One region of the Bradyrhizobium ottawaense genome, then DNA from elsewhere that is predicted to be linked to it. Evidence: predicted binding sites of a transcription regulator. Region 1 holds the regulator's gene; each other region holds the start of a gene.
What was found. Region 1 encodes PhoB, which activates phosphate uptake and scavenging genes when phosphate is short. Its sites were predicted from a motif close to TGTCATNNANCTGTCAT; they were not measured.
Positions count from the first base shown of each region.

Region 2: the regulator PhoB is predicted to act here: its motif matches at 3,791-3,807, upstream of CIT37_RS23370 (DUF47 domain-containing protein).
Region 3: the regulator PhoB is predicted to act here: its motif matches at 3,167-3,183, upstream of CIT37_RS01985 (DUF2794 domain-containing protein).

Region 1 is NZ_CP029425.2:8,287,372-8,295,202, forward strand. It holds gene CIT37_RS38780 (Hsp33 family molecular chaperone) at 69-1,076, opposite strand; gene argF (ornithine carbamoyltransferase) at 1,391-2,326, opposite strand; gene CIT37_RS38790 (aspartate aminotransferase family protein) at 2,326-3,534, opposite strand; gene CIT37_RS38795 (GcrA family cell cycle regulator) at 3,990-4,502, shown strand; gene phoB (phosphate regulon transcriptional regulator PhoB) at 4,732-5,439, opposite strand; gene phoU (phosphate signaling complex protein PhoU) at 5,462-6,178, opposite strand; gene pstB (phosphate ABC transporter ATP-binding protein PstB) at 6,190-7,008, opposite strand; gene pstA (phosphate ABC transporter permease PstA) at 7,005-7,831, opposite strand, start outside.
Region 2 is NZ_CP029425.2:4,855,465-4,863,295, forward strand. It holds gene CIT37_RS23355 (peptide chain release factor 3) at 1-1,602, opposite strand, end outside; gene sugE (quaternary ammonium compound efflux SMR transporter SugE) at 1,778-2,092, shown strand; gene CIT37_RS23365 (inorganic phosphate transporter) at 2,085-3,092, opposite strand; gene CIT37_RS23370 (DUF47 domain-containing protein) at 3,104-3,748, opposite strand; gene CIT37_RS23375 (branched-chain amino acid ABC transporter permease) at 3,905-4,873, opposite strand; gene CIT37_RS23380 (branched-chain amino acid ABC transporter permease) at 4,875-5,738, opposite strand; gene CIT37_RS23385 (ABC transporter substrate-binding protein) at 5,811-7,034, opposite strand; gene CIT37_RS23390 (ABC transporter ATP-binding protein) at 7,070-7,816, opposite strand; gene CIT37_RS23395 (ABC transporter ATP-binding protein) at 7,809-7,831, opposite strand, start outside.
Region 3 is NZ_CP029425.2:414,059-421,889, reverse strand. It holds gene CIT37_RS02000 (ABC transporter permease) at 1-803, shown strand, start outside; gene CIT37_RS01995 (Bax inhibitor-1/YccA family protein) at 1,085-1,876, shown strand; gene CIT37_RS01990 (GNAT family N-acetyltransferase) at 2,093-2,623, shown strand; gene CIT37_RS01985 (DUF2794 domain-containing protein) at 2,735-3,103, opposite strand; gene CIT37_RS01980 (DUF1223 domain-containing protein) at 3,714-4,490, opposite strand; gene acnA (aconitate hydratase AcnA) at 4,726-7,446, opposite strand; gene ccmA (heme ABC exporter ATP-binding protein CcmA) at 7,686-7,831, shown strand, end outside.

The sequences.
Region 1 (7,831 bases):
GCAGATCGTGGGCACGCTTCGCTTTGCCCACCCTACGAAGCTACGAGAGCTCGCCAAGCGCCTGCGAATTACGCGTCCTCCACGCCGGCCTCGTCCGGCGTGAAATCGTACACCGACGAGCAGAACTCGCAGGTGACGACGACCTTGTCGTCCTTCACCATCGCGGCGCGATCGTCGGGCGAAAAGCTCTTCAGCATCGAGGCGACCGCATGGCGCGAGCAGGAGCATTGCGCCTTGAGCACCATCGGATTGAACACGCGCACGCCGCGCTCGTGGAACAGGCGGAACAGCAGCCGCTCGCCGGAGAGCTCGGGATCGATCAGCTCGACGTCCTCGACGGTCTCGATCAGCGAACGCGCCTCGACCCAGGCATCGTCTTCGGCAACGCTGTGCACCTCGACGCCATCGGGGGCATCGCCGGGATGCAGATCGGCCTGCCGCGCGCGCTCGGGCGCCTTCGGCAGAAATTGCATCAGCATGCCGCCGGCGCGCCAGCGATGCTTGCCGCCGTCGTTCGAACGCCACTCCTCGCCGACCGCGAGGCGCACGCGCGTCGGGATCTGCTCGGAGCGCAGGAAATATTCGTGAGCGGCGTCTTCCAGGCTGCCGCCGTCGAGCGCGACCAGGCCCTGGTAGCGGCTCATGTCGGGGCCCTGGTCGATGGTCATGGCGAGATGACCGCGGCCGAGCAGCGTGCCGGAATCCCTGGTATCGCCGAGACGCGCGGCATCGAAGCGCGCATAGGCCCGCAGGCGATCCGGCGCCATGTAGTCGACGACCAGGAACGACACCGGGCCGTCGGTCTGGGCCTGCAGGATGAAGCGGCCCTCGAATTTCAGCGCGGTGCCGAGCAGCGTCGTCAGCACGATGGCCTCGCCGAGCAGCTTGCCGACCGGCGCCGGATAATCGTGCTTGGTCAGGATCTCGTCGAGCGCCGGGCCAAGCCGCACTAGGCGCCCGCGCACGTCGAGCGCGTCGACCTCGTAGGGCAACACGGCGTCATCGATCGGAACCGCTGATGGCGCGCGAACCGGGCCTTCGGGGCCGGCTTTCATCTCAGGGGATTGGGAAACCATGGGGCGTTATCTGGGGTCGGAGGGCGGAAATGGAAGGGGGCGGCGGCGGTGGTATGTTCCGGATACAAGTCGAACTGAACGAAGCAACCTCAAACTCGGTGTCGTCCCGGGGCGCGCGAAGCGCGAGCCCGGGATCCATAACCACAGGATGACGTGATGGCGCGAGCTGACAACTCCGAGTCCTCGCCAAACTCAGTCCTGTGGCTATGGGTCCCGGATCGGCGCTCCGTTCTGGACAACGCTACGCGTTGCCAGAAGCTGCGCTTGTCCGGGACGACACCGTATGTGAGGTGATCGCCGGGCCTCCAGCGAAGCTACTTCACCGCGTCAAAACACCAGGCCAGAATGCCCTTCTGCGCATGCAGGCGGTTTTCGGCCTCGTCGAACACGACCGATTGCGGACCGTCGATCACTTCATCCGTGACCTCCTCGCCGCGATGGGCGGGCAGGCAGTGCATGAACAGCGCGTCGGGCTTGGCCAGCGACATCAGCTTGCCGTTGACCTGATAGGGCTTCAGCACGTTGTGGCGGTGCTCGCCTTCCTTGTCGCCCATCGACACCCAGGTGTCGGTGACGACGCAGTCGGCGCCGCGCACGGCGGCTTCCGGATCGGTGCCGAGCATGATCGGCGCGCCGGTCGCCTTGATGAAGTCGCGCATCGCCTTTTTCGGCGCGAGCTCCGGCGGCGTTGCGACATTGAGCTGGAACTTGAAGCGCTCGGCGGCGTGAGCCCAGGACGCCAGCACGTTGTTGTCGTCGCCGGTCCAGGCCACCGTCTTGCCCTCGATCGGGCCGCGATGCTCCTCATAGGTCATGAGGTCGGCCATCACCTGGCAGGGATGCGAGCGCCGCGTCAGGCCGTTGATGACCGGCACGGTGGCGTTGGCCGCGAGCTCCAGCAGCGCATCGTGGTTGAGGATGCGGATCATGATGGCGTCGACATAGCGCGACAGCACGCGCGCGGTGTCGGCGATGGTCTCGCCGCGGCCGAGCTGCATCTCGGCACCGGTGAGCATGATGGGCTCGCCGCCGAGCTGACGCATCGCGACGTCGAACGACACGCGTGTCCGGGTCGACGGGCGCTCGAAGATCATCGCCAGCGTCTTGCCTTCGAGCGGCCTGACCGGCTGCTGCGCCTTCTGCTTCGCCTTCATCGCGGACGAAGCTGCAAGCATGCGCTTGAGCTCCGACAGCGGCAGCTCGTTGATATCGAGGAAGTGCTTTGGAGTTTTATTGGGGGACTTGCTCATCAGCTTGCCGCCCGCTTGGTCTGGCTGGACGAGATTGCGGCGCAGGCGCGCTCGAGCCGCCCGACGCTGTCCTCGATCTCGGCTTCGGTCACGATCAGCGGCGGCAGGAAACGCACGACATTGTCGCCGGCCCCGACAGTGAGCAGCTTTTCGTGACGCAGGGCCGCGACCAGATCGCCGGAGGGCACCACGGCCTTGATGCCGATCAGGAGGCCTTCGCCGCGCACTTCGCTGACGACATCGGGATGACGGTCGATCACGGAGGCAAGCTTCTGCTTCAGCAGCAGCGACATTCTCTGCACGTGGTCGAAGAAGCCGGGCTTGAGCATGACGTCGAGCACCGCGTTGGCCGCGGAGATCGCCAGCGGATTGCCGCCGAAGGTCGAGCCGTGCGAGCCGGGCCCCATGCCGGCGGCCGCATCCGCGGTCGCCAGCACCGCGCCGATCGGGAAGCCGCCGCCAAGCGCCTTCGCCAGCGACATCACGTCCGGCGTGACGCCGGTGCGCCGATACGCGAACAGATCACCACTGCGGCCCATGCCGGTCTGCACCTCGTCGAAGGCGAGCAGCAGGCCCTTCTCGTCGCAGAGCTGGCGCAACGCCTTGAGGAAGGTCGGCGTTGCCGAACGCACGCCGCCCTCGCCCTGGATCGGCTCGATCAGGATGCCCGCGGTGTGCGGGCCGATCGCCTTCTTGACGGCCTCGATATCGCCATGCGGCACCTGGTCGAAGCCATCCATGGGCGGGCCAAAGCCTTCGAGATATTTTGCAGATCCGGTCGCGGCGAGCGTCGCCAGCGTACGGCCGTGAAAGGCGCCTTCGAAGGTGATGATGCGATAACGTTCCGGATGTCCCTTGGAGAAGTGATGATGGCGGACCAGCTTGATCACACCCTCCAGCGCTTCGGCGCCCGAATTGCAGAAGAACACGAAGTCGGCAAAGCTCTCGTTGCAGAGCCGGTTGGCGAGCTTCTCGCCATCCGGGCTCTGGAACAGGTTCGACATGTGCCAGAGCTTCGTCGCCTGCTCCTGCAGCGCCTTGATCAGATGCGGGTGGCAATGGCCGAGCGCATTCACAGCCACGCCCGAGGTGAAATCGAGATAGCGATCGCCATTGGTCGCGATCAGCCAGCAGCCTTCGCCGCGCTCGAAGCCGAGGTCGGCTCTGGCGAAAACGGGGAGCAAATGCGGCGCTGCGCTGTTAGTCATGATGTCACTTGAATGTTGCGGACGGTGTGACGCGTGCATTGCGCAACGCACCATCGACCGGCCCGGAAAACGAAACGTGCCGCCTTTTAAGGGCGGCACGCGCGACTATCTTATGCCTGGCAAGACGGGTGTCAATGCCGCCCGGAAAGCCTCGGGAAACGCTGAATCCGTAGTCTTGCGGTGCCGATTTTGCGGGTTTTCACCACGGAACATGTGGAAGCGAGTCGGCGGACTCTTGCGCGGGAGTCACGCCATATTGTAGCGTTTGGATTGTCAGATACGACATCTCGTGCAGCGGTTCTGATCCCAAGAGTCCTCTTGTACCGGCGTAAACGTTCGGGCGTCAGTCACGCGCCCGGCGAGCCTTAAGGGATTCTGACGGCACGGGTTTTTGAAGGCTTAGGCAATCGCTGCGAGGCCCCAGGATGGCGGCGCGTAGCGAGGGAAAGGGTGCAATGACGGTTTTGACCTGGTCCGACGATCGCGTCGAGCAGCTGAAAAAGCTCTGGGAGGCCGGACTTTCGGCCAGCCAGATCGCAGCTGAACTCGGCAATGTGACCCGCAATGCCGTGATCGGCAAAGTGCACAGGCTCGGTCTGTCCGGCCGTGCCAAGAGCCCTTCATCGGCAGCGCCCCGGCCGCGCAAGGCGCGTCCCGCGCAGCACATGATGCGGGTGACCCGCCCCATTGCGCGCGGCAACACCGCGCTGGCGCAGGCCTTCGAGGTCGAGGTGGAGGCCGAACCGGTCACCTACGACAACGTGGTGCCGATGAGCCAGCGGCTGTCGCTGCTCGAGCTGAACGAGGCCACCTGCCATTGGCCGGTCGGCGATCCCTCCAGCCCCGATTTCTTCTTCTGCGGCGGCAGGGCGCTGTCCGGCCTGCCCTACTGCGCCCAGCACTCGCGCGTCGCGTATCAGCCGGCGGCGGATCGCCGGCGTGCCCCGGCAAAGCCGGGTCCGCGGTGAGTGGATTTAGCTGATCGCAAAGACGGCAGCCGTCACACGACGGCGCCTCAACCAACTCGGTGTCATCCCCGCGAACGCGGGGATCCATAACCATAGGGCGCTGTTGTTGCGCGAGATGGTCACTCCGAGTCTTCGCCAAACCACTGCCTGTGGTTATGGGTCCATGCTTTCGCAGGGACGACACCGGAGAATGTGGCGGCAGCCCACCAAACCCCAACGCCTGCAAACCTTACGTCTGCTCCGCCTTCGCGAAGCGATCGTCGAGCGCGTAGCCGGCGCCGCGGACGGTGCGGATCGGGTCCTGCTCGCGGCCGAGATTGAGCAGCTTGCGCAGGCGGCCGATATGGACGTCGACGGTGCGCTCGTCGATGTAGATGTCGCGGCCCCAGACGCTGTCGAGCAGCTGCTCGCGCGAGAACACGCGGCCCGGATGCTCCAGGAAGAACTCCAGCAGGCGATATTCGGTCGGACCGAGATCGATCGGCCGGCCCGAGCGCGCCACGCGACGCTTGTCGCGGTCGAGCTCGATGTCGCCATAGGCCAGCACTGTCGCGAGTCGCTCAGGACTGGCGCGGCGAAGCAGGCCCTTCACGCGCGCCAAGAGCTCTGGCACCGAGAACGGCTTGACGATGTAGTCGTCGGCGCCGGTCGCAAGTCCCCGCACCCGCTCGCTCTCCTCGCCGCGCGCGGTGAGCATGATGATCGGCAGCTGCTTGGTGTCGGGCCGGGTCCGCAGGCGCCGGCACAGCTCGATGCCCGACAGGCCCGGCAGCATCCAGTCGAGCACGATCAGGTCCGGGATGTGCTCCTTGAGGCGGGTGTCGGCGTCGTCGCCGCGCATGACCGTCTCGACGTCATAGCCGTCGCCTTCGAGGTTGTAGCGAAGCAGCTCGGTGAGAGCTTCCTCGTCCTCAACCACCATAATGCGTGCGCCCATCGGGTCGTCGCTCCTTGAGTCTTCAGGTATTCGGGACCGTCGTGGCGAAGGTGGTCATGTCGCCCTTCGGCCGCTTGTCGGTGATCGCCTGGCCTTCGATCATGTAGAACACGGTCTCGGCGATGTTGGTGGCGTGGTCGCCGATCCGCTCGATGTTCTTGGCGCAGAACATCAGATGGATGCAGAACGAGATGTTGCGCGGATCCTCCATCATGTAGGTGAGGAGCTCGCGGAACAGCGAGGTGCAGATCGCGTCGACTTCCTCGTCGCCCTTCCACACCGCCATCGCCGCCGGCAGATCATGTGCGGCATAGGCGTCCAGCACCGACTTGACCTGCTGCTGCACGAGGTCGGTCATGTGCTCCAGGCCGCGGAACAGTTTCAGCGGATGGAAGTCGGTCTCCAGCGCGGCGACGCGCTTGCCCATGTTCTTGGCGAGGTCGCCGATGCGCTCGAGGTCGGTCGCAACGCGCATGGCGCCGACGATCTCGCGCAAATCCACCGCCATCGGCTGGCGGCGGGCGATGGTGAGCACGGCGCGTTCCTCGATGCGCTTCTGCAGCGCGTCGAGCTCGGCGTCGATGGCGACGACGCGCTGGCCGAGCGCGACGTCGCGGCGGATCAGCGCGCCGACGGAATCGACGATCATGCGCTCGGCGATGCCGCCCATCTCGGCGACCAGGCGGGTGAGCTCCTGGAGGTCGGTGTCGAAAGCTTTTGCGGTATGTTCAGTACCCATGTCGCGTCTCCTCAGCCGAACCGGCCGGTAATGTAATCCTGCGTGCGCCGGTCGCTCGGCGACGTGAAGATCTTGCTGGTGTCGTCGAACTCGATCAGCTCGCCGAGATACATGAAGGCGGTCTTGTCGGAGACGCGCGCCGCCTGCTGCATGTTGTGCGTGACGATCGCGATCGTGTAGTTCTCGGACAGCTCCTGGATCAGCTCCTCGACCTTGGCGGTCGAGATCGGATCGAGCGCCGAGCAGGGCTCGTCGAACAGAATCACCTCGGGCCGCACCGCGACGGTGCGGGCGATGCACAGGCGCTGCTGCTGGCCGCCGGAGAGCGACAGGCCGGAGGCGTTGAGCTTGTCCTTGACCTCGTTCCACAGCGCGCCGCCGCGCAGCGCCTTCTCGACGCGGTCGTCCATCTCGGACTTCGAGATCTTCTCGTAGAGGCGGATGCCGAAGGCGATGTTCTCGTAGATCGTCATCGGGAACGGCGTCGGCTTCTGGAACACCATGCCGACCCGGGCGCGCAGCAGATTGAGGTCGAGCCTGGGGTCGAGGATGTTGGTCTGGTCCAGCATGAGCTGGCCGGTGGCGCGCTGGCCCGGATAGAGGTCGTACATCCGGTTGAAGATGCGCAGCAGGGTCGACTTGCCGCAGCCCGACGGGCCGATGAACGCCGTGACACGGTTGGCGCCCAGCGTCAGGTTGATGTTCTTCAGCGCGTGGTGCTCGCCGTAATAGAAATTGAGATTGCGCACCGTCACCTTGGCCGGAGCTTCCGGCAGCGGCTGCGAGGCCAGATGAGCGTTGGAACTCATGGATACGGACAGGTCGGTCATTTTGCAGTCCTCTCGGCGCCGAGGATGCGCGCGCCAATGTTCAGGGCAAGCACGGTGAGCGTGATCAGCAGCGCGCCGCTCCAGGCGAGCTGCTTCCAATAGGCGTAGGGGCTCTGGACGAAGTTGTTGATGGTGACCGGCAAATTGGCCATCGTCTTGTTCAGGCCGAGGCTGAAGAACTGGTTCGACAGCGCGGTGAAGAGCAGCGGCGCGGTCTCGCCGGCGACACGGGCGGTGGCGAGCAGCACGCCGGTGATGAGGCCCGACCGGGCCGCACGATAGGCGATACGCTTGATCACCAGCGAGCGCGGCAGGCCGAGCGCCGAGGCCGCCTCGCGCAGCGGACTCGGCACCAGCAGCAGCATGTCCTCGGTGGTGCGCAGCACGACCGGGATCACGATGACGGCGAGCGCCAGCGCGCCCGCGATCGCGGAGAAGCCACGCATCGGCACCACCACCGCGCCATAGATGAACAGGCCGATGATGATCGAGGGCGCCGAGAGCAGGATGTCGTTGATGAAGCGGATCACCGAGGTCAGCCGGTCGTTGCGGCCGTATTCGGCAAGGTAGGTGCCGGCGAACAGGCCGAGCGGCGCGCCGATGCCGACGCCGATCAACGTCATGATGATCGAACCGACGATCGCGTTGCGCAGGCCGCCCTCGGTCGAACCCGGCGGCGGCGTATCCGCGACGAAGATCTCAAGATTGAGGCCGGCCAGGCCGTTGAAGAGCAGCGTGATCAGGATCAGCGCGAGCCAGGTGACGCCGAAGGCGGCCGCGGCGAAGCAGAGCCCGCGGATGACGATGTCCTTGCGGCGACGAC
Region 2 (7,831 bases), 3.4 Mb from region 1:
CTTGACGTTGGTGAACTCGATGCCCTCGGCGCGCTCCTTGGTGTAGCCGAGATAGAATTCGTTCCTCGCCAGGTACACGGGATCGCCGTCGACGTCGTCAGCGATGCTGGAGGTATTGGCGGCGATGAAGGTGTCGAGCTTCTTGCGGTCCTCCGAGGAGACCCAGCGCGCGAGCTGGAATTCGCTGACCTCGAACTCGACCGGCAATGAATACTCGGCCTCCAGCCGCGCCTTCAGCACGTCGAGCTGGAGCGCGCCGACGACACCGACCAGCGCCGGCGCTCCGTCGCGCGGGCGGAACACCTGCACCACGCCCTCTTCCGACATCTGCTGCAGCGCTTCCTTCAGCTTCTTAGCCTTCATCGCGTCGGTGAGACGGACGCGGCGAACGATTTCCGGCGCAAAGCTCGGCACCCCGACGAAGTTGAAATCCTCGCCTTCGGTCAGCGTGTCGCCGATGCGCAGCGTGCCGTGATTGGGAATGCCGACGACGTCGCCAGCGAAGGCTTCATCCGCGACCGAGCGGTCCTGCGCGAAGAAGAATTGCGGGCTCGACAGCGGCATGCTCTTGCCGGTACGAACCAGCTTGGCCTTCATGCCGCGGCTGAGCTTGCCCGAGCAGAGGCGCGCGAAGGCGATGCGGTCGCGGTGGTTCGGATCCATATTGGCCTGGATCTTGAACACGAAGGCGCTCATGCGCGGATCGGTGGCCTCGACCTTGCGCTGGTCGCTGTCCTGCGCGCGCGGCTCCGGCGCGAACTTGCCAAGGCCTTCCAGGAGGTCGCCGACGCCGAAATTGCGCAGCGCGCTGCCGAAATAGACCGGCGTCAGGTGGCCCTCGCGGAACGCGTCGAGCTCGAACGGTTTTGACGCTTCGGTGACGAGCTCGAGCTCGTCCTTGACCGCGGAGACGTCGAGATTGGCGTTGAGCTTGGCGAGCTCGGCGATCTCGATCTGCTGCGCCGCGCCGGTCTTGGCGCCGCCGCCTTCGAGCAGGCGCACGCCGCCATTCACGACGTCGTAGGTGCCGAGGAAGTCGCGGCCGCGTCCGACTGGCCAAGTCATCGGCGTGGTGTCGAGCGCCAGCGTCTTCTCGATCTCGTCGAGCAGCTCGAACACGTCGCGGCTCTCGCGATCCATCTTGTTGATGAAGGTGATGATCGGGATATCCCGAAGACGACACACCTCGAACAGCTTTCGGGTGCGCGCCTCGATGCCCTTGGCGGCGTCGATCACCATCACGGCGGAATCGACCGCCGTGAGGGTGCGATAGGTATCTTCCGAAAAGTCCTCGTGGCCCGGCGTGTCCAGGAGGTTGAACACGAGGCCCTCGAACTCGAAGGTCATCACCGAGGTCACGACCGAGATGCCGCGCTCGCGCTCGATCTTCATCCAGTCCGATCGCGTGTTGCGCCGCTCGCCCTTGGCTTTGACCTGACCGGCGAGATTGATGGCGCCGCCGAACAGCAGCAGCTTTTCGGTCAGCGTGGTCTTGCCGGCGTCGGGATGGGAGATGATCGCAAACGTGCGCCGCCGCGCCACTTCAGCGGCAAGCGGGGAACGGGCCGGCGATTCGGCTGTGGTGATGGCGATGTCGGACATGGCGGGAGCGTGTGGCAGGGAAAACGGGCCTGATCAAGCCTCATTTGGTGATTGCGGAGCCTCCCGGCCAGCCCCATATCGGCCTTGGCCATACTGGCCTTGGGAGGAGGACGGCCTCCCCAGCCCATCAGCACGTCAGCCGCGGGGACGACCCTGCCTTGAATGGAGGGTCGTCATGGCCTGGAGCATCCTGTTCGTCGCGGGCCTTCTCGAGATCACCTGGGCGATCGGCCTGAAATACACCGAGGGCTTTACCAGGCTTGTTCCGTCCGTCGTCACGCTCGTGGCCATGGCCGGCAGCGTCATCCTGCTCGGGCTCGCGCTCAAATCCCTGCCCGTTGGAACCGCCTATGCGGTCTGGACCGGCATCGGCGCGGTCGGCACCGCAACACTGGGCATCATCCTGTTCGGCGAGCCGGCCACGGCCCTCCGCCTTGCCAGCATCGGACTGATCGTCGCCGGGATCGTCGGGCTGAAGCTCGTTACTTGACCAAGATCTTGACCGCCCACCAGGTCAGCGCCGCCACGATGGCCGAGGCCGGGATCGTGATCACCCAGGCGTAGACGATCGAGCTGGCAACGTTCCAGCGCACCGCCGAGACGCGGCGGGCGGCACCGACGCCGACGATGGCGCCGGTGATGGTGTGCGTGGTGGAGACGGGAACCCCGAGATAGGTTGCCATGAACAAAGTCGCGGCCCCGCCGGTCTCGGCGCAAAAGCCCTGCATCGGGGTCAATTTGGTGATGCGCAGGCCCATGGTGCGGACGATGCGCCAGCCGCCCATCAGGGTGCCCAGCGCCATCGCCGCCTGGCAGGACAGCACCACCCAGAACGGCACCGAGAAGTCGCTGCCCAGATGGCCCTGCGAATAGAGCAGCACCGCGATGATGCCCATGGTCTTCTGCGCGTCGTTACCGCCATGGCCGAGCGAATAGAGCGAGGCGGAGGCGAATTGCAGGATACGGAAGGCGCGATCGACCGCGAAAGGCGTCGAGCGCACCGAGGCCCAGGACACGATCGCCACCAGCATCATCGCGAGCAGGAAGCCGATCAGCGGCGACAGCACGATCGCCAGCACCGTCTTGGTCAATCCGCTCCACACCGCAGCCGAGATCCCGGCCTTGGCCATGCCGCCGCCGACGAGCCCGCCGATCAGCGCATGCGAGGACGAGGACGGGATGCCGAGCGCCCAGGTCACGAGGTTCCAGACGATGGCGCCGACCAGGGCCGCGAAGATCACCTGGGCATCGACGATCGAGGGATCGATGATGCCGGTGCCGATGGTCTGGGCGACGTGCAGGCCGAACACCATGAAGGCGACGAAATTGAAGAACGCGGCCCAGAACACAGCGAATTGCGGCCGCAGCACGCGGGTCGAGACAATGGTCGCGATCGAATTGGCGGCATCGTGCAGGCCGTTCAGGAAATCGAACAGCAGCGCGACGGCGATCAAGCCGACCAGGACGGGAAGACCCAACGCGGCATCCACAGCGGCCTGTCCTAAACTTGCTCGATGACGATGCTGTTGATCTCGTTCGCAACGTCGTCGAAGCGATCCGCCACCTTCTCGAGGTGGTCGTAGATCTCGACGCCGACGATGAAGTCCATCGCATTGCCGTCGCGATGCTTGAGGAACAGCTCCTTCAAGCCGATGTCGTGGAGATCGTCGACGCGGCCCTCGAGCTTGCCGAGCTCCTCCGTGATCGCGGTCAGCATGGCGACGTTCGGGCCGATCGACTGCATCAGCGGCAGCGCGCGGCCGACCAGATTGGCGCATTCGATCAGAAGCCCGCCGATCTCGCGCATGGGCGGCTCGAAGGTGCGGACCTCGAACAGCATCACCGCCTTGGCCGTCTGCTGCATCTGGTCGATGGCGTCGTCCATCGACGTGATCAGGTTCTTGATGTCGCCGCGGTCGAACGGGGTGATGAAGGTGCGGCGCACCGCCGTCAGCACCTCTCGGGTGATGTTGTCGGCATCATTCTCGAACTGGTTGACGCGCTGGCAATAGACTGGCGTCTCCTCGCCCCCGTTCAGCATACCCTGGAGCGCGATGGAGCCCTGGATCACCGTCTGGGCATGCCGGTCGAACAGGTCAAAGAACCGTTCTTCCTTGGGAAGGAAAGCACGAAACCATCGCATCATGGGGGTAGGCTACCGGTTGGAAATGGCCCGGCCCTGTCGGGCCGTCATGAAACTGTCATAGACCATTTTCGATCCGCGCGCGTGTCATCTCACGCCCGCGGAGCCGGATCATCCACCGCTTTCAGGCGGCCGGTAAACCACTTTTGAATCAGCTACTTAGAGAGATCGCCGGAAGTAATGCGCGATTTCGCCGATGACGCCGCGGCGGAAGGTGAGCACGCAGATTACGAAGATCGAGCCCTGGATTACCGTCACCCACTGGCCGAAGCCCGCGAGATATTGCTGCATGGCGATGATCGCGAACGCACCGACCACGGGGCCGAAGATGGTTCCAAGGCCGCCAACCAGCGTCATCAGCACGACCTCGCCCGACATCGACCAATGGACATCGGTGAGCGAGGCGTTCTGCGCCACGAACACCTTCAGCGCACCGGCAAAACCGGCCAGGGTTCCCGACAGCACGAAGGCCAGGAACTTGTACTGGTCGGTCCGGTAGCCGAGCGAAATCGCCCGCGGCTCATTCTCCCGGATCGCCTTCAGCACCTCGCCGAACGGCGAGTTGATGACACGGAAGATCAGCAGGAAGCCGGCGAGGAACCCCACCAGCACGACGTAATAAAGCACCGTCGGCTTGGACAGATCGAACACGCCGAACATGTGTCCCTGTGGGATGCCCTGGATGCCGTCCTCGCCGTGGGTGAACGGGGCCTGGAGGTAGATGAAGTACAGCAGCTGCGACAGCGCCAGCGTGATCATCGAGAAATAGATGCCTTGGCGGCGGATCGAGATGTAGCCGGTGATGAGCGAGAGCACGAAAGCCGCGGCGATGCCGACGAGGATGCCGAGCTCGGGCGGCAGCGCCCACACTTTCAGCGCATGCGCGCAGCAATAGCCGGCGGTACCCAGGAACATGGCGTGGCCGAACGACAACAGGCCGCCATAGCCGATCAGCAGATTGAAGGCGCAGGCGAGCAGCGCAAAGCACAGCGCCTGCATCACGAAGAACGGGTAGACGCCCGTGAATGGCACCGACGCCAGCAGCAGCGCCATCACTACGAAAGCGATCATCTCGTCGCGCATCGCGCGAGGGGTCACCGGCAGCGTGTCGTCCGTCAGGGTTGTCATATCAGGCCGCCCTTCCCGTCAATCCCGTTGGCTTCACCAAGAGCACCAGCACCATCAGCACGAACACGACGGTGTTGGAGGCCTCGGGATAGAAATACTTGGTCAGACCCTCGATCACGCCCAGCGCGAAGCCGGTGATGATGGAGCCCATGATCGAACCCATGCCGCCGATCACGACCACCGCGAACACGACGATGATGAGGTCGGCGCCCATCAGCGGTCGCACCTGGTTGATCGGCGCCGAGAGCACGCCCGCGAGCGCGGCAAGGCCGACGCCGAGACCATAGGTCAGCGTGATCATGCGCGGCACGTTGATGCCGAAGGCGCGCACCAACGTCGGATTTTCGGTGGCGGCGCGCAGGTAAGCGCCGAGCTGGGTCTTCTCGATCAGGAACCAGGTCGCCAGACACACGACCAGCGAGAACACGACCACCCAGCCGCGATAGATCGGCAAGAACATGAAGCCCAGATTCATGCCGCCCTTGAGCTGGTCCGGAATGGCGTAAGGCAGACCGGAGGAGCCGAAATAGTTCTGGAACACGCCCTGCACGATCAGCGCGATGCCGAAGGTCAGGAGCAGGCCGTAGAGATGGTCGAGCCCGGTCAGCCATTGCAGCATGGTCCTTTCCAGGATCATGCCGAAGATGCCGACGATCACGGGTGCGATCAGCAGCGCCCACCAGTAGTTGATGCCGCCGAGGCTCAACAGGAAATAAGCAACGAAGGCGCCCATCATGTAGAGCGCGCCATGGGCGAAATTGATGATGTTGAGCATGCCGAAAATCACGGCAAGCCCGAGACTGAGCAGCGCGTAGAACGAGCCGTTGATCAGTCCCACCAGTAGCTGAGCGTATAGAGCCTGCATCGATCCCGCACCCGGTCCCTTCGGCGTTCCCTGAAAGTCGCCCGCGGGCCTGATGGCCTGCGGGCGGTTATCTTACTTCTTCAAGAGCGCGCACTTGCTCTCGGACAGCGGCGTGAAAGCCTGATCGCCCGGCACCGTGCCGACCAGCTTGTAGAAGTCCCACGGCCCCTTGGATTCGGAGGGCTTCTTCACCTCGAACAGATAGGCGTTGTGGATGGTGCGGCCGTTGGGCTGGATCTCGCCCTTGCCGAACAGATCGTCCTCCGTCGGCATCGACTTCATCTTCTCGACGACCTTGACGCCGTCATGGGGATTGCCGCCGAGCGCTTCCAGCGCCTTGAGATAGTGACGCACGCCCGAATAGACGCCGGCCTGCACCATGGTGGGCGGTGCGTTGTTCTTCATCCTGTCAGCGAAGCGCTTCGAGAACGCCCGGGTCTGGTCGTTCATGTCCCAGTAGAAGGTCTCGGTGAAGTTGAGGCCTTGCGCCGTCTCCAGCCCGATCGCCTTGACGTCGGTGAGGAAGAGCAGTAGCGCCGCGAGCTTCTGGCCGCCCTTGCCGATGCCGAACTCGGCAGCCTGCTTGATCGTGTTGGTGGTGTCGCCGCCGGCATTGGCAAGACCGATGATCTTTGCCTTGGATGACTGCGCCTGGAGCAGGAATGACGAGAAGTCGGGCGTGTTCAGCGGATGCTTGACGCCGCCGACCACCTTGCCGCCGTTGGCGGTGACGACCGCCGTGGTGTCGCGCTCGAGCGCCGCACCAAAGGCATAGTCGGCGGTCAGGAAGAACCAGGTGTCGCCGCCGGCCTTCACCAGCGCCTGGCCGGTGGTGTGGGCCAGCATGTAGGTATCGTAGGTCCAGTGCACGGTGTTGGGGGAGCACTGCGCGTTGCTGAGATCCGAGGTCGCCGCGCCCGAATTGATGTAGACGCCGTTCTTTTCCTTGATGACGTTGTTGACGGCGAGCGCCACGCCGGAATTCGGCACGTCGACGATGATGTCGACCTTGTCGACGTCGAACCACTGCCGCGCGATCGCGGTGCCGATGTCGGGTTTGTTCTGGTGATCGCCGGAGATGATGTCGATCTTCCAGCCCTTCGCCGCCAGGCCGGAATCCTCAACCGCCATCTGTGCGGCAAGCGTCGAGCCGGGACCGCCGAGATCGGCGTAGAGGCCGGACTGATCGGACAGCGCGCCGATCTTGACGGTCTTGTCCTGCGCGGAGGCGACGCCTGTTACGGCGAAGGTGAGCGCGGTGGTCAGCAGCAACGATGCAATCGACTTCGTCTTCATGCAACTTTCCTTTTTGAATTTTCTCGTTGGCAGTTCTAGACACCCAAATAGGTGTGGAGCTTGTCCATGTTGGCGGCAAGCTCCGCATTGGAAAATCCGTCAATGATCTTGCCGTGCTCGACCACGTAGTAGCGGTCGGCGACGGTGGATGCGAAGCGGAAATTCTGCTCGACCAGGAGGATCGTGAACCCCTCCTTCTTGAGCCGCGCGATGGTGTGGCCGATCTGCTGGATGATGACCGGAGCCAGGCCCTCGGTCGGCTCGTCCAGCATCAGGAAGCTCGCGCCGGTGCGCAGGATGCGCGCGATCGCGAGCATCTGCTGCTCGCCACCGGATAGCTTGGTGCCCTGGCTGTTGAGCCGCTCCTTCAGGTTCGGGAACAGATCGAAGATCTGATCGAGCGGCAGCCCGCCTTCGCGGACCACCGGCGGCAGCATCAAATTCTCCCGCACATCGAGACTGGAGAATATGCCCCGCTCTTCCGGGCAGAATGCGATGCCCATGCGCGCGATCTTGTCGGAGGTCGCGCGGATGATCTCCTGGTTGTTGAACTTCACCGAGCCGGTACGCTTGCCGATGATGCCCATGATCGACTTCAGCGTGGTCGTCTTACCGGCGCCGTTACGCCCGAGCAGGGTGACGACCTCGCCCGCGTTCACGTCGAAGTTGATCCCGTGCAGGATGTGAGACTCGCCGTACCAGGCTTCCAGGTTGCGGATTTGAAGGATGTTTCCGCCGGTCGCAGCCTTGGCCGGAGCCTCGGCGATCGCAGTGTCAGGCATGACCGGCTCCCAGAT
Region 3 (7,831 bases), 720 kb from region 1:
GCGGCCTGACCTATACCGGCGAGCTGCCGAAAGGCTCCAAGGTGGTCGAGGGCGAATGGTGGAGCGCCGATTATTCCGGCCCGCCGCTGGTCTCGATGGAAAAGAAGATCGCCGACGGGCTCGGCCTCAAGCTCGGCGACGAGGTCGTGGTCAATGTGCTTGGCCGCGACATCCCGGCCAAGATCGGCAATCTGCGCACCATCGACTGGCAGGGGATGGGCATCAACTTCGTTCTGGTGTTCTCGCCGAACGCCTTCAAGGGCGCCCCCCACACCCACATCGCGACGCTGACGGAAACGGGCGGAACTGCGGCAGGCGACGGCAAGATCATCAAGCAGGTCGCCGACGCTTATCCGATGGTGACGAGCGTACGCGTGCGCGAGGTGATGGAGACGGTCGGCTCTGTCGTGACCAATCTGGCGCTGGCGATCCGCGGTGCCAGCGCCGTGACCCTGATCTCGGCGATCCTGGTGCTCGGCGGCGCGCTCGCCGCCGGCCATCGCCACCGGGTCTACGATGCGGTGATCCTGAAGACGCTGGGCGCGACGCGGCTGCGGCTGCTCGGCGCCTATGCGCTCGAATACCTCCTGATCGGGCTCGCGACCGCGGTATTCGGCGTGATTTCCGGCAGCATCGCGGCCTGGATGATCGTGACGCGGCTGATGACGCTGAGTTTCGTCTGGCAGGCCGGCAGCGCGGCCGGCGTGGTCGCGGCCGCGCTCGTCGTCACCGTCGGGCTCGGGCTCGCGGGCACGCTGCTGGCGTTGAACAAAAAGCCCGCCACGGTGTTGCGGAATTTGTGACAAAATGTAGCGGATGGCCGCACGAGAGCGAAATCGCACGATTTCTGCGATTAACCACGACTGCTCGTCAGGTTCGCGTCAGGATTGCCGCCAAGGGCGACATTCAGCCGCGCGTGGAAGGTTGCAGCGAATGTGTTAGTTTCCCACATATCGAATGGGTTCGGAGCCCCGATTGTTAGCCAAAATTTAGTCGGTTGGCGTCGGTATCCGAGATAGAGTTTGACGAACCGGCGGCATGGCGACCCTCGTGCCGGACCGGACCAACCAACGGGAATTCGACCATGTCGGACCTAGACCGTAACTACGCTTCTCCTTTCGGCAGGGCCGCCGGGCGTGTTGACGCCGCGACGGTCGATGCCGGCCTGCGCGCCTATATGCTGCGCATCTACAACTACATGAGCATCGGCCTGGCCATCACTGGCCTTGCCGCGCTCGGCGTCTACATGGCTGCCGTGACCGATGTCCCGACCGCGGACGCGGTCCGCGTCGGCAAGCTGTTCCTGACGCCGTTCGGCTACGCGATGTTCGTCAGCCCGCTGAAATGGCTGTTCATGCTGGCGCCGCTCGCCATGGTGTTCGTGATCTCGGCGGGCATCAACCGTCTGGCTCCCTCGACCGCCCAGATCCTGTTCTGGGTGTTCGCGGCGCTGATGGGTATCTCGCTGTCGTCGATCTTCCTGGTGTTCACGCACACCTCGATCGTGCGGGTGTTCTTCATCACCGCGGCCACATTCGGTGCGCTGAGCCTCTATGGCTACACCACCAAGCGTGACCTGACCGGCATGGGCTCGTTCCTGTTCATGGGCCTGATCGGCATCATCATCGCGAGCCTGGTGAACCTGTTCCTGGCGAGCTCGATGCTGCAGTTCATCGTGTCGGTGGTCGGCGTGCTGGTGTTCGCAGGCCTCACCGCCTGGGATACCCAGCGGCTGAAGAACGACTACATCTACGGCTACGCCTCGGCCGGCGGGGACATCGCAGAGCGTGCGGCCATCACCGGCGCACTGTCGCTGTACCTGAACTTCATCAACCTGTTCACGCTGCTGCTGCAGCTCCTCGGCCAGCGCGACTAAGCGATAGACCAGGACGAACGGACACGAACCCCGGCCGAAAGGCCGGGGTTTTTGTTTGAGCCTTGGCCTCTCCTCGTCATTGCGAGCCCTTGCGACGGAGCAATCCAGAGTCCCTCCGCGGATGCATTTCTGGATTGCTTCGCTGCGCTCGCAATGACGGGTGTGGCAACACAGTTGCCCCTTTCAGCAGAAGCGGGAAGGCTTTAATCTTGCCCCATGTCCGAACCTGAAATCAGGCCTGCAACCGAGGCCGACCTTCCCGCCATCACCGCCATCTACCAGCAGGCCGTCCGCGAGGGCACCGCGACGTTCGAGCTGGAGCCGCCTGACCTCGTGGAGATGACTCGCCGCTATCGCGCGCTGGTCGACGGCGGCTATCCCTATTTTGTCGCCATCCTCGACGGCCGCGTGGCCGGCTATGCCTATGCCGGCGCCTACCGCCCGCGCCCGGCCTACCGCTTCACGGTCGAGAACTCGATCTATCTCGATCCCTCCTTCCACCGCCGCGGTGTCGGATCAAAGCTGCTGGAACGGCTGGTCGCCGAATGCGAGGCGCGCGGCTTCCGCCAGATGATCGCGGTGATCGGCGATTCCGCCAATGCCGGCTCGATCGGCGTGCACACCAGGGGCGGCTTCAAGATGATCGGCACGCATCCCAATGTCGGGCTGAAATTCGGACGCTGGCTCGATACGGTGATGATGCAGCGCGACCTCGGCGAGGGCGCGAAGACGGTGCCGGGGAAGTAGGCCTCGTAGGATGGGCAAAGCGTAAGCGTGCCCACCATCTCCCAGCGATAGAGACAGAACGTGGGCACGGCGCTGCGCGCCTTTGCCCACCCTACGGCACCGTTTGTGCGGCTATACCACCGCGAGCTTCCGATCGATCACCAGCAGCACGCGCTCCAGCTCGTGGCCGCGGCGCAGGATCAGGCCGGTCGCCGAGATCACGCTGTACATGCCCTGCTTGCGCGCCAGCCGCGGATCCTTCTCGATGCGGTAGATCGGCACTTCCGAGGCACGGCGATAGACCGAGAACACGGCGCGATCCCTCAGGAAGTCGATGGCATAATCGCGCCACTCGCCGTCGGCGACCATGCGGCCGTAGAGATTGAGAATACGGTGCAGCTCGAGCCGGTTGAACGTCACCCGGCTCAGTTGCGTCGTCGCCGCGGCGGGGCGCGCCGCCGCGCGCAGCTCGCTCGGATCGGTATCCTCCGACAGACTCATGGAGCGCTTCCTCATCGCACGGCATGACCCGAATCCGCGAAGACCGTCCCCGGAACCTGGATCATGACAGCTGCATGATTGCGCCAACCGGCCAGCGCCGCAAGGGGCTCCTGATTCAACCGGTCGAATCGGTTACGAATCGGAGCACACGCTATGGTGGAACTCCCTCGCGGCAAACCGTCACGGGATCGTTAGCAGGAATCATACTCTCGCCGCTTTTCCGCCTAGCGACTGCCGCCCTGCATTGCGAAAAGACTCACGTGCGTTGACCCGGTCCTTTCGGTTCCGGATTCCTCAGCCCCCAGCCCCCCGGGGTCGAACAGGATCGGGTCTGTACGCGCGACAAGGAGGGCCAACGCAAGTTGGTCCTTTTTTGTTTGTGTCGGGATGTTTCTGGCACGACGAAATTCTTCTCTCATCAGCGCCAACAATCTCATCCCTCATCCCGAGAGCCGCGCGTCCTTCGCGCGGCGTCTCGAAGGATCGAGGCCGAGCTGCGTGAGCGGGGCCTGCATGCTGACGGCGATGCGAAGCATCGTCCGGTAGACGCGCGCAAGGGCGCGCGCCTCACCATGAGAGTGGCAGTGAGTACGACGCTGGAGAATTGAAATCAGTGCAGCGACGTGTAGGCCGCGCCCAGCATCGTGCCGGGCTTGTCGCGGCTGCCGTCCTGGACATAGACCACCGCGCCGTCGACGCCGTCGCGTGTGAGGTTCTCGATCGGCACCGTCCAGCTTTCTGAACGCCCGGTCCAGTCGCCAACCTTGAGCAGGTTGCGCACCACGTTGTGATAGGTGACCTGCTGTCCGCGATTCTCGCCGCGAGTGATCGCGATCGGGACCGACTTGGCGATCGAGCAGATCCAGACCTCGCCATGCGAGACGGCCGGCTCGTTGCTCGCCGCCACCGACACGTTGATCTGCTTGCCCGCGAGCGACATCGTCACCGGCACGCTCATCACACCCGTGCCCTTGTCAGTCTTGCCGATCGCGCTCTCGATGCCGGCACGATCGCTGCCGATGACATGGGTGGAGCCGTTGACTACGACCTGCGGCGTGTAGACCTCGCGGTCGCCGCGCATGCGCGAATAAGCACGCTGCCGTGCAGAGAAGCGCGAATCCGCCAGCGTGTCCTTCCAGCCCAGATAGTCCCAATAGTCGATCGGCATGCTCAGCGCGATGATTGACGGGTCTTTGGAGAGATCGCCGATGATCTGGTCGGCGGGCGGGCAGGAGGAGCAGCCCTGCGAGGTAAACAATTCGACGACGGCGCGGGGATCGGCCTCCGCCGGACGGATGACGGCGACGATCGCACAGATGCCGAGAGCTCCCGACCAGAGGGCACCGGACCAACGTGAAACCAGATGAGAAGCCGTCATTGTTGTCATGTCGAACGCCGCACACCATTGCTCGTGGAAAGGGAGATCTTATCGCCGGATGGTCACCGTAGTCTTACGGGGCGCGACACACTCGACCGTCCAGGCCAACCGTCCGAAAGGAGGTTTTCCGCCGGGCGGGCCCATCTGGAGCATGCCGCAAACGCACGAAGGCGGCCTTGTGATAGGCCGCCTTCGTTTAACCTTCTACTCACGTCGCGGTGAGCCACCGTTCACAAATTCGCGCTTAGGCCGCGAGCTTGCGCAGCACGTAGTGCAGAATACCGCCGTTCCGGTAGTAGTCGAGCTCGTCCAGCGTATCGATGCGGCAGAGCAGCGAAACGCGCTGCAGCGAACCGTCGCCGGAGACGATCTCCGCGGTCAGCTTCTGGCGCGGCTTGAGGTCGCCGACCAGGCCACGCAACGTGACCTTCTCGTCGCCCTTGAGGCCGAGCGACGACCAGGAGGTGCCCTCCTCGAAGGTGAGCGGCAGCACGCCCATGCCGACCAGGTTGGAGCGATGGATGCGCTCGAAGCTCTGGCAGATCACGGCGCGCACACCGAGCAGGCGGGTGCCCTTGGCCGCCCAGTCGCGCGAGGAGCCATTGCCGTATTCGGCACCGGCGAACACCACCAGCGGCACCTGCTCCTGCTGGTACTTCATCGCGGCGTCGTAGATCGACATCTGCTCGCCGTCGGGCCAGTGCTTGGTGAGACCGCCCTCGGGGATGTTGCCGTCCGCGCCTTTGAGCATGAAGTTCTTGATGCGGATGTTGGCGAAGGTGCCGCGCATCATCACTTCATGGTTGCCGCGACGCGTGCCGTACTGGTTGAAGTCGGCGGGACGCACCTGGTGCTCGCTGAGATATTTTCCAGCCGGAGAGGTGAGCTTGATCGAACCGGCCGGCGAGATGTGGTCGGTGGTGATCTTGTCGCCGAACATGGCGAGGATGCGCGCCTCGACGATGTCGGTGACCGGCTCCGGCTCCTTCTTCATCCCGTCGAAATAAGGCGGGTTCTGCACGTAGGTCGAAGACATGTTCCAGCGATAGGTCTCGCTCTCGACGGTCTTGATCTTGCGCCAGTTGGTGTCGCCCTTGAACACGTCGGCGTACTTCTTCTTGAAGATCGACGCGGTCACGAACTTCTTCATGAAGGCGTTGATTTCCTTGGTCGTCGGCCAGATGTCCTTGAGGTACACCGGCTTGCCGTCCTTGCCCTCGCCGAGCGGCTCGACCGCGAGGTTCTTGGTGACGCTGCCCGCGAGCGCGTGGGCGACGACCAGCGGCGGCGAGGCCAGGTAGTTCGCCTGCACGTCCGGCGAGACACGGCCTTCGAAGTTGCGGTTGCCGGAGAGCACGGCCGCGGCGACGATGCCGTTGTCGTTGATCGACTTCGAGATCTCCTCAGGCAGCGGACCTGAATTGCCGATGCAGGTGGTGCAGCCGAAGCCGACCAGGTTGAAGCCGACCTTGTCGAGATCCTTCTGCAGACCGGAATCGGCCAGATAGCCGGCCACGACCTGGCTGCCCGGGGCGAGCGAGGTCTTCACCCACGGCTTGGCCTTGAGGCCCTTCGCAGCGGCGTTGCGCGCCAGGAGGCCCGCGCCGATCAGCACGCTCGGGTTCGAGGTGTTGGTGCAGGAGGTGATGGCGGCGATCACGACGTCGCCGTGGCCGATCTCGAAGTCCTTGCCTTCGACGGCGAAGCGCTTGCTGGGTTCCTCGGCCTTCTTGTACTCGGTGCCGAGCGCAAGCGAGAAGCCTTCGGCGACCGACGGCAGCGCGATGCGGCCTTCGGGACGCTTCGGACCGGCCATCGACGGCACGACGTCGGCGAGATCGAGCGTCAGCGTTTCCGTGAACACCGGATCGGCCGACTTGGCGGTGCGGAACAGCCCTTGCGCCTTGGCGTAGGCCTGCACCAGCGCGACGCGCGGCGCCGCACGGCCGGAGGTCTTGAGATAGTCGATCGCGGCGGCGTCGACCGGGAAGAAGCCGCAGGTCGCGCCGTATTCGGGCGCCATGTTGGCGATGGTCGCCTTGTCGGCGACCGAGAGATTGTCGAGGCCGGGGCCGAAGAACTCGACGAACTTGCCGACCACGCCGAGCTTGCGCAGCATCTGCGTCACGGTGAGCACGAGGTCGGTCGCGGTGACGCCCTCCTTCATCGCGCCCTTCAGCTTGAAGCCGACGACGTTGGGCAGCAGCATCGACAGCGGCTGGCCGAGCATGCAGGCTTCCGCCTCGATGCCGCCGACGCCCCAGCCGAGCACGGCGAGACCATTGACCATGGTGGTGTGGGAGTCGGTGCCGACCAGCGAATCGGGATAGGCGACCTCGAAGGTGCCGGTCTTCTTGCCGACCGTCATCTTCTCCTTCTTGGTCCAGACCGTCTGGGAGAGATATTCGAGATTGACCTGGTGGCAGATGCCGGTGCCGGGCGGCACGACGGAGAAGTTCGAGAACGCCTTCTGGCCCCACTTCAGGAACTCGTAGCGCTCCTGGTTCTGCTTGTATTCCTCGGCGACGTTCTTGCCGAAAGCCTTGTTGTCACCGAAGAAGTTCACGATCACGGAATGGTCGATGACGAGATCGACCGGAACCAGCGGATTGATCTTCTCGGCATCGCCGCCGAGCTTCTGCATCGCGTTGCGCATCGCGGCGAGGTCGACCACCGCGGGCACGCCGGTGAAGTCCTGCATCAGCACGCGCGCCGGGCGGAAGGCGATCTCATGCTCCAGCGACTTCTTGCGCAGCCATTTCGAGACCGCGACGATGTCCTCTTTCTTGACCGAGCGGCCGTCCTCGTTGCGCAGGAGGTTCTCGAGCAGGACCTTCATCGAATAGGGAAGTTTGGAAATTCCCTTCAGACCATTCTTCTCGGCCGTGGGCAGGCTGTAATAGACATAGGTCTTGGCGCCGACCTTGAGGGTCTTTTTGCATTTGAAGCTGTCGAGCGAGGTCATGTAGGAATCCCAATTGTTAGTTATACCCGGCAGGGTATTTTAACACCGTCAGCGTATCAGGCTGGGCCGCTTGCAGGGGCAGGTTGAGTTGCTGCATCAAGTAGTTCCGGGCTTATAGAAGCTTTCTAACCGCGCCGCCACAGCCACAATCGTACCGCAGCATTCGCGAGCCAAAAATTCCCATGCGCTACCCCAAGTTTTCCTGAGGCCCGGCTTTGAGCGGGGTGGTACGAAGCAAGATGCAGCTGTCTGGACGCGGGATCGTTTGCGTGCGCGGCGGCCGCGAGGTGTTTGCCGGGCTCGATTTCGAGGCCGTCGCCGGCGAAGCGGTGGCGGTCGTCGGCCGCAACGGGTCAGGCAAGACCTCGCTGCTGCGGCTGATCGC